One region of the Sporosarcina sp. FSL K6-1508 genome, then DNA from elsewhere that is predicted to be linked to it. Evidence: riboswitches for the same ligand, from Rfam matches in the RefSeq annotation. Region 1 holds a riboswitch; each other region holds the start of a gene.
What was found. Region 1 has a riboswitch for cobalamin ahead of MKZ11_RS01490 (ABC transporter substrate-binding protein). Riboswitches for the same ligand answer to the same signal wherever they lie in the genome.

Region 1 (3,260 bases):
AAGTCAGCGTCGCACAAATGGTTCAGTTGTATAAAGATGGAGAAAAATTCAAGATGAGTAAGCGTACAGGGAAAGCTGTAACTTTGCGCGAACTCGTTGAAGAAGTCGGTTTGGATGCAGTTCGCTACTTCTTCGCAATGCGTTCAGGCGATTCACAAATGGACTTCGACCTAGACCTGGCGATTTCACAGTCGAATGAAAACCCTGTGTACTACGCGCAATATGCGCATGCACGGATTTCATCGATCTTGCGCCAAGCTAAAGAGAACGGAATGTCAGCATCTGTGGACAATGTTTCTTTATTACAAGCTGAAAAAGAATTGGAATTAATGAAGAAAATCGGGGACTTCCCACAAATAATCAGTGACGCAGCGAGACTCCGTTCTCCACACCGCGTTGCAACCTATATCCAAGAACTTGCTGCAACCTTCCACAGCTTCTATAACGCAGAAAAAGTATTGGATCCAGAGAACCGCGAATTGTCCGAAGCACGTCTAGCATTAATTACAATCACACGCACAACAATCGCAAATGCGCTGAAACTTATTGGTGTTTCTGCACCAGAAAAGATGTAATAAAATTGAACGCCCTACTTGAGAGATTGTTATCTCGCAAGTAGGGCGTTTTTCACATGCAGATATTCACTCTATATATGTTGAACAAATGAATACGACGTATGCTCTTTACAAGGGCTTTTGGAAGGCCGCTGAATAAGTCCAAATACCTGGAGTGAATTAGAAATCCTGCTAATACCGCTTCGACGCTTTGTGGATGCCTCCCGCGATAAGCCAGAAAGAAGACCACTTTCAGTCTTATCGCTCCGGCTACCACGAAGGCGCGCCTGCGCTGGATGGTCCATGTGAGAAAGAGCATTTCGTTAGCTGCGATGAAATCTGCAATCGGGAGTGCGTCTTTCTTTAATATAATTAGTATCAACTAGTAATCACCTTATAGTCTTGGCATATACAACTCAAAATCACTTTTCTCCTGATAATCAACGCCCTAGCGCAGGCGCGGCAAAGGGGTCGCCGAAGCCGTAAGACTGGATGCGAAGCGCTAATCCAGGCTTATGGCGGGAGGCATCCCCAAAGCGCCAAGCGATCTACAATCCACATCCCCTAATTACAACTCTTTCATTATTAAGCACCACAACAGATTCAACGGGATTCTTTAATTCAACATATCTAAATCTACAAATCTCCCTCGCTATCGACACATTGAAAATTTATAGTATACTGAATGTTGGACGAAAATACATACCAAACATAAAGGTGCCTCGTATTAAAGACGGGGTTAAAAGGGAAGCCGATTCAATGTCGGCGCGGTCCCGCCACTGTAAGTGTGAGCTAGTCGCAATTTGTCACTGGAAAAGTTCCGGGAAGACGCGATCAGCAATGAACACAAGCCAGGAGACCTGCCTTTATGGATCACACGTACCCTACGAGGATAGGATTGGTGAAAATCGGCGTCATTATACGTCTAGATTTTTACTCAGCTTATTCCTCCGTAGCAATTACGGGGGATTTTTATTTGGATTAAACAGGAGGAAAACAACATGAAGAAAATCTGGCAATTAGGGTTGACGGCTATCCTAGCAGTATTCCTACTCGCAGCATGTGGAACTGCAACACAAGACAAGCCGAAAGTGGAAGGAACACCGAAAAGTGAAGTGGTCACAGCCGAGTTCCCGTTGACACTCACGGACGCAGTCGGCAAAGAAATCACATTAGAAACGGCACCGGCAACAATCGTTTCGATGATACCGAGTAACACGGAAATTTTATTTGAACTAGGTCTTGCTGATGAAGTTGTCGGCGTAAACGATTATGATGATTATCCCGCGGAAGTAGCGGAAAAAGAGAAAATCGGCGGCCAGGAATTTAACGTCGAAAAAATCGTATCGATGAATCCTGAAATCGTTTTTGCGCATGAATCGGGACTTGGAAAGGGTGAAGCGGGACTGCAACAAATCCGTGACGCAGGAATTCCTGTCTTTGTTGTAAAAAATGCAGCAAACTTCGAAGAGACGTATACAACGATTGAAACAATCGGTCAAGCGACTGGCAAAACAGTAGAGGCAGAGAAAATCATTACGGACATGAAAGCAAAAGTAGAAGAAGTATTGGCGAAAACAGCAACAGTCGAAAACAAAAAGACAGTTTTTGTTGAAACATCACCAGCACCAGATATTTACACACCAGGTAAAAATACATTCATGGATCAGATGCTTGAAATGATTGGTGCTGAAAATATTGCTGCTGATAAGGAAAACTGGTTTATGATAGCTCCGGAAGAAATCGTTAACCGTAATCCCGATGTAATTATCGTGTTGTATGACTATATCGAAACGGCAGTTGCAGACGTTTATGCACGCCCAGGTTTCGATACGATTACGGCGATCAAAGAAAAAGCAGTTGTTCAAGTTCAAGAAAATATCACAAGTCGTACAGGTCCACGCCTAGCTGAAGGGCTTGAAGAAATAGCGAAAGCCATTTATCCTGAGGCTTTCGGTGAGTAAATCTAGCGTTGCCTACATCGTTTCCGCCGCTGCACTGATTGTGGCGGTATGGCTCGGTGTGTCGATTGGTTCTGTGAAAATACCGATCAGTACGTTATGGAATGCGGGAGCAGATGCAACAGCAACCAACATATTGTGGAAGATTCGTATGCCGCGTGTTGTGCTGGCCGGCCTAGTCGGTGCATCGCTCGCAATTTCCGGTGCGGCTTTTCAAGGGTTATTGAAAAATCCGCTTGCTGATCCCTACACCCTCGGAGTGTCATCCGGCGCCTCGGTCGGTGCTGTTATGACGCTCTTTTTTGGTATTTCCATTCCATTTCTAGGCACTTATACGCTTCCTATATTCAGCATGGTCGGCGCCGCATTAACAATGTTCTTGGTTCTTGGATTCGCACGCCTCGTTGACCGCGCGATGAGAATGGAAACAATTATTTTGACTGGAATCATTTTCGGTTCATTCCTCGGCTCTGTCTTGTCACTTATGATAGCGCTCACAGGGGAAGAGTTGCGCCAAATTATTGGTTGGCTACTCGGCAGCGTATCGATGCGGGGGTGGAATTATATTACGATGATTTTGCCATTCGTTATCGTAGGTTCATTCATGCTATGGCTAAATCGCCGTGAATTAAATGCGATGCTGTTTGGAGAAGAACGGGCACATCATCTAGGTGTCAATGTGAAGCGTCGTAAATTCAGCATCTTGATTGGCGGATCCATCCTTACAGGTTCTGCCGTCGCAGTA
Region 2 (3,260 bases), 2.0 Mb from region 1:
TGAAGTCGGTATACTTAGTTCTTCTCTGTATTTACTTATCGTACGCCTAGAAATAATAATACCTTCTGTGCTATTGAAGTAATTGGCGATCGTTTGATCGGAAAGTGGTTTGGATTTATTTTCTTCGGCAATGAACTTTTCCAGAAGGGCTTTCACTTTCGTTTGAGATATGGCGTTTCCATCCGATGTTTCCAACTTTGACGTGAATAATGTTTTAAAATAGAAAGTGCCTTTAGGTGTTTGAATTACTTTATTCGACGTTGCCCTGCTGATAGTCGACTCATGCATACCAATCTCTTCTGCGACTTCTTTTAGCGTTAATGGTTGCAGGGAGACAAATCCATCTTTAAAAAACTGTTCTTGTCTCTTAATAATCACTTTCATTATTTTTAAAATTGTTGTTCTTCGCTGTTCAATGCTGTTTAGAAGCTGCTGATAGTCATTGAATTGGCTGTTAAGATACTTCGACGTGGTACTTTTCTCTTTAAGTAAGTTCGTATATTCTTTATTCAGTTGAATTTTTGGTAGATATCCATCATTTAAGTGATAAGATATCTCTTCATCCTTAAAGTCAACAACAATGTCGGGGGTCAAATACTCTGTTTTGAAGTCCGAGATATGACTGCATGGTTTCGGGTTAAGTGTTTTAATAAATTCATGAATTTCTTTTACTTCAACTAGCGATAGATTCATACGAAAGGCGATTTCGTTCCATTTGTGGTTTGCCAGTAAATCCAAGTGGTTGAGAATCAAACATTCTGCAAGTATCTCCTCAGGGTACTCATATATAATTTGCAATTGGAGACATTCTATTAAATTTCTCGCGCCAATTCCTGTTGGACCAACTTTCTGAAGAAGATGAATACCTCGTTCAATCTCCTGCAAATTATATGTTTTCTCCTCATCCAAGTATAAATAGCCATTATCATCTAAATTATAAATAAGATATTTAAGGAGTTTGCGGTCTTGTTCATCTTTAAATGTGAATGTTACCTGTTGCATCAAATCAATTTTCATTCCGCCCTCATTACTTTCAAGAAAGTCTACAGGAAGTAAAGTTGATTTTGAAGGTGTTGAATATGTATCAGATTTCTGTTTATACTCATCTGACTCTAGTTCGATTAAAGGGTTTTCCAACTCTTTTTCTTGTAAGTATTGGTATAGCTCATAAGTGGAATACTGCAATATCTCAATGGCTTGTCTCAAATCAGGTGTCATTGTTAAATGGAGTCCTTGCCGTTGTTCAATTACAAGTTGCATTTGTTTTCCCCCCTTGTGAAGTTGTGTGATAACGCCGGATGCACCGCTGGGAATAATCAACTTACGCTAGATAGATAGTTCCTATAGTCTTTAATACTATTCTATAGGAATAGAAATCAGATGTGAATAAAGAATTGGAATATTTAAAAGTTTGTGTTATAGTCAAGGGGATATTTCGATAATTGAATATGTGTAAAAATAGGTGCGGATTAATACTGATGTATTGGTCTGCTTAAAAGGGAAGTTCGGTGAGAATCCGACGCTGTCCCGCAACTGTAAATGGGAGCGATTTCGTTTAAACCACTGCTTTTTATAAAAAAGTGGGAAGGTACGAATAGCAATGATCATTAGCCAGGAGACCTGCCTCTTTTTATAACACATGTTGACCTACGAGGATAGGGGGTGTTAAGGACGCGCGGATGAGCTATGCCTATTTTTAGCAGGCGGCTTTCTTTTAGTTGGGATTCTGGCGCTCTTTAACAACTTCTCTTATGAAGTTGTTTTTTTTATGGTCAGAAATAAGGGGAAGCGCTGCGAACAGATACAAATAGGATAATTTTTGGTGAAGTGAAAGCGTTTACAAATCTCAGAGTCATAACCATTCAGATTGGGGGAAAATAGTATGACGAATACACTTACATTTTTACCAGGACTTGAAGGCGTGATTGCCACTGAAACATCCATTTCGCTGCTCGATACGGAATTGGGTCAGATTATTATCAAAGGATACGATTTAATCGAGCTTTCAAAAACAAAAGGGTATCTTGATATTGTCCACTTGCTAATGGAAAATACCTTGCCGTCTGATACTGAAAAAACAGGTGTGGAAGATAAATTGAAAAAAGAGCATGGTGTGCCAGAAGGTGTCACAAAGATTTTGCAAGCATTGCCTAAAGAGACACATCCAATGGACGCATTGCGAACTGGGATATCTGCTTTAGCGGGCTATGATAAGGAAATTGATCAGCACACTCTAGCTATCAATAAAAAAAGAGCTTACGAGTTACTTGGAAAAATACCGGAAATAATTGCGAACAGCTTTCACATTTTACAGGAAGAGGAACAAATCCTTCCGTTGAAAGAATTGCCATACAGTGCTAATTTCCTTTATATGATTACGGGGAGGAAACCGACAGAGTTGGAAGAATCTATTTTTGACCAGTCGCTACTACTTTATAGCGAGCACGAAATGCCAAATTCCACCTTCACCGCAAGGGTAATTGCCTCGACGTTTTCGGATTTATATGGTGCATTGACTGGAGCGGTTGCTTCTTTAAAGGGCTATTTACATGGAGGAGCGAATGAAGCGGTCATGAATATGCTTTTAGAGGCTGGTTCTGTTGACGCATTTGAATTGATATTAGAAAAGCGTTTACGTGATAAAGAGAAAATTATGGGGTTTGGTCATCGAGTCTATATGAAAAAGATGGATCCAAGGGCCTTGGTAATGAAGGATGCTTTAAAGGAGTTATGTGCGCTAAAGGGTGACGATCTCCTTTACCGAATGTGTGAGGCGGGAGAAACCATAATGGAAAGAGAGAAAGGACTTTATCCAAATCTAGATTATTACGCGGCACCGGTATATTGGATGCTGGGCATTCCAATCCCATTATACACACCAATCTTTTTTGGTTCGAGAACAGTAGGATTGTGTGCGCATGTTATTGAACAACATGAAAATAATCGTTTATACCGTCCAAGGGTTCATTATATAGGCGAACGACACAGCAATCATTCAACTGGGGAGTTGTAACTGGCCGTTCACCACAACAGCGATACACTAGGCATCACTTGATACTATTCTAAACAAATTGAAAGCGGAAAGGAAGAGTTAGATGTTGAAATTGAAAGAACAAATGACAATGGATACACTGATAGAGGAAATTACGGACTATGTTTTAAATAAAGAAATTACAAGCGAGGAAGCATATAAGACAGCACATAATGTGTTAATAGATACAATCGGGTGTGGAATATTGGCATTAAGCTATCCGGAGTGT
Region 3 (3,260 bases), 530 kb from region 1:
TTTACCGAAAAGAACGTTGCCCGTGTAGAGGAATCAGGAATAATTTTATTAAGCCAAATGTCTTCTAATGGATACATGACTTGCCTTGTTACTTGGATAATCACATAAAAGATTAGCAAGCTGATCACGTAAGTTGAGTACGCAAAACCAATTAATGAAATGACGATTAGAAAACTTGCTACAAAAAGAACAACGTAGATGCGTCTTAAATTCTGGTGGATTGCACTTCGATTCAAAAAGTGGAGTGCTGCAAAGGAAACGAGCACGACAATAAATTGAATGCCCCCCATTATCACGACTAATTTTTCATCCGTTAACGTTGATATATTTGAGCCTTCAAAAAAATGTGAGATCCATAAACGGTCAAAACCTTCGCTATAAAATCCAACGACTAAAGCGATAAGGAATAGCATTCGCATGATGAAACTAGCTTTAGAATGGAAAACAATTTTGCCCATATTTCCCTTCATACTCTCCCATGTAGATATTCTTTCTTCTTTATCTAATGGTTTAAAGTTTTCTTCTTTCATGAAAATCATTAAATAGACGGCCAATCCAACCATGCATAGCCCACCGATAATGATTGGCAAGTTAATCATGAAAAAGCCCATAGCAATACTTAGCGGAATTGCTATGACTTGGCCGAGGTTTCCAGCCTTTGCTCCTTTTATAAATGCCTGCGAAGCACGTTCCTCCCCTATTTCATCCGCAATCCAGGCTTGCTGAGAGCCACTAGTAAAGGTATAGCCAATCCCCCATGCGATTTGAGCCACTAGCACCGTTACAAAATAGGGAAATACCCCTTCAATTAAAAAACCGATTCCTATTAAAATATACCCAATTATTATAGATAACTTCCGGCTTTTCAAATCCGAAACAACTCCAGTTGGAATCTCAAAAAGAAAAACGGATAGCTCCAAAACAGTCCCTATTAACACGAGTTGTAGCGGATCAAGCTTTACAGTTTGCACATGATACAACAGGTTCACCGTAAATATAAATGTGAAAAACAATTGCGATAAGAAGCATGTAAAAATGTAAACTCGATATGGATCTGTTGTTTTTAATCTGTTCATTTTCTATCCCCCTTAAGTTGAGTATAGTAAGGTAGATAGAACTTTTCTTGTCCAAATTTGCGGTAAAGGGCCAATAATATGTCCCTTGTTTAGCAATCGCGTTAAGTCGGACGATATGTATGTTATAGTAAAAGCACAACTGAATAACGTGTAGAAATTAGGTGCTTTTTTACGTTTGTATGAAAGCTTAAATGGGAAGTTCGGTGAAAAACCGACGCTGTCCCGCAACTGTAAATGGGAGCAATCTTTTTAATTCCACTGTTACTAATTCGTAATGGGAAGGGAAAAGAACGCGATGATCATGAGCCAGGAGACCTGCCTATTTCAGTACACACCAATACCCTACGCGGATAGGAGGTGTTAAGTGCGGCTATGATCGAGCAATTACTTGTAAAAGCCGCCGTACGAGAAAACGTAATCGGAAAGAAACACAGGAGGAATCCATTCCTCTTCTTTCGCTATGCTTTCAATAGTGTTCTTCTGGTTATGAATTATTCGTTACGGCAACAAGCGACCATACAAATTTACGCATACTAGCATCTTCCTTACGAGTAACGAGGAAGATGCTTTTTTTATTTCCATAATAGAAAGGGATTTTAGCCAATGGAACTTGGAACAAAAGAATATTACCTGGACGCATTCAAACATGTCTTAATGACAAACCTCATCATAAGCGAATCACAATCACTGTCTTCAACCTATTCTTATTACGAAGATCAGATTGGAAAAATAACGACTATAAACGAAGAGGTAAAAAAACTTTATTCATGTAACCTCCAAAAAGCATTCGATGAAATCAAACACGAAGTAATCGGTTCACCAGAAGATTAAGCTAAAAAAACAACCAGTAACTAACTGAATCCAACACTATATATGTTGAACAAATGAATACAGCGTATACGCTTTACAAGGGATTTTGGGAGGCCACTGAAAAAGCCTTAGTACTTAGAGCAAATTAGAATTCCTGCTAATACCGCTTCGACGCTTTGTGGATGCCTCCCGCGATAAGCCGGAAAGGAGAGCACTTTCAGTCTTATCGCTCCGGCTACCACGAAGTCGCGCCTTCGCTGGGTGGTCTATGTTGAGAAATTGCATTTCGTTTTTGTGGATGAGACCTGTAACCTGGAGTGCCATAAATAGATTGAATGTGATCAACGATTGTTCCAATACATGAGGAATGAATTAGAAATTCTGCTAATACCGCTTCGACGCTTTGTGGATGCCTCCCGCGATAAGCCAGAAAGAAGATCCCTTTCAGTCTTATCGCTCCGGCTACCACGAAGACGCGCCTTCGCTGGATGGTCTGTGTGAGAAAGCGCATTTTATTAGCTGTGAAGAAATCCGCAACCTAGATTGCGGATTTCTTGACTATAATTATATATGTTGAATCCGGTATATATACTGAGCGAAGGCGCCTTAACAGGGGTAGCCAACCGAACAACGAAGAGTTCGGTTTGTATAATCTCTGCGTTCTTTGCAGAAATTATACAGTTAATGTCAAGAAGTTATTCCAGATAGGTTAAAGAAAACCTCATCTGGCTTATGGCAGGAGGCATCCCCTAGCGTCGTAGCGGTTCAATGGAATTCTTTATTTCAATTTATATAGTATCAAATAGTAATCACCTTACAATCTCACCATATACATCTCAAAATGACAGTTCTCTCGATAATGAACAACCTAGCGAAAGGCATCCCCAAAGCGCCAAACGTTCTACAATCCACATCCCGAATTACAACTCTCTTCTTATTGAGCACCGCAGCAGATTCAATAGGATTCTTTAATTCAACATATATAGGCACTTCTTGTACAATTACTTTGGGATTGCTTGGATTGAACGACCTCTATATGATTACCGAGATGTCTTGATGTGTAGGGATGCGACAGGCAACTATTCGCAACAGGATTAACTAGGAGCAATGAACTGCAATTCCTAGCCACACACTTGCCTCTCGGTAAAGATGTCATGAACAGTTCGCCGAAAGCGAACCGGAAATGATCAGGTAAAAAAGGCATCAAAAAAAGCGTGACAGTCATAATAGACTTTCCACGCTTTTAACGTATTTACAGCTCCTGATAATTCCTCTGATGTGTCCCGCCATCTTTTACATCCGCATGATACAATGCTTTCAACGCGAAACTCTTCTCTAAGTCAAGCTCAGCCATTATCTGTTTCAGACGTTTCG

Region 2: linked by a shared signal. The riboswitch ahead of mmgD (citrate synthase) and the one ahead of MKZ11_RS01490 (ABC transporter substrate-binding protein) in region 1 are both predicted to bind cobalamin.
Region 3: linked by a shared signal. The riboswitch ahead of MKZ11_RS04140 (hypothetical protein) and the one ahead of MKZ11_RS01490 (ABC transporter substrate-binding protein) in region 1 are both predicted to bind cobalamin.

Annotation. Positions count from the first base shown of each region.
Region 1 is NZ_JBBOXF010000001.1:361,223-364,482, reverse strand. It holds gene argS (arginine--tRNA ligase) at 1-575, shown strand, start outside; cobalamin riboswitch at 1,253-1,436, shown strand; gene MKZ11_RS01490 (ABC transporter substrate-binding protein) at 1,556-2,518, shown strand; gene MKZ11_RS01485 (FecCD family ABC transporter permease) at 2,511-3,260, shown strand, end outside.
Region 2 is NZ_JBBOXF010000001.1:2,371,789-2,375,048, forward strand. It holds gene rpoN (RNA polymerase factor sigma-54) at 1-1,260, opposite strand, end outside; cobalamin riboswitch at 1,444-1,642, shown strand; gene mmgD (citrate synthase) at 1,883-3,013, shown strand; gene MKZ11_RS11900 (bifunctional 2-methylcitrate dehydratase/aconitate hydratase) at 3,096-3,260, shown strand, end outside.
Region 3 is NZ_JBBOXF010000001.1:892,912-896,171, reverse strand. It holds gene MKZ11_RS04145 (MFS transporter) at 1-1,076, opposite strand, end outside; cobalamin riboswitch at 1,219-1,413, shown strand; gene MKZ11_RS04140 (hypothetical protein) at 1,680-1,907, shown strand; gene MKZ11_RS04135 (hypothetical protein) at 3,139-3,260, opposite strand, start outside.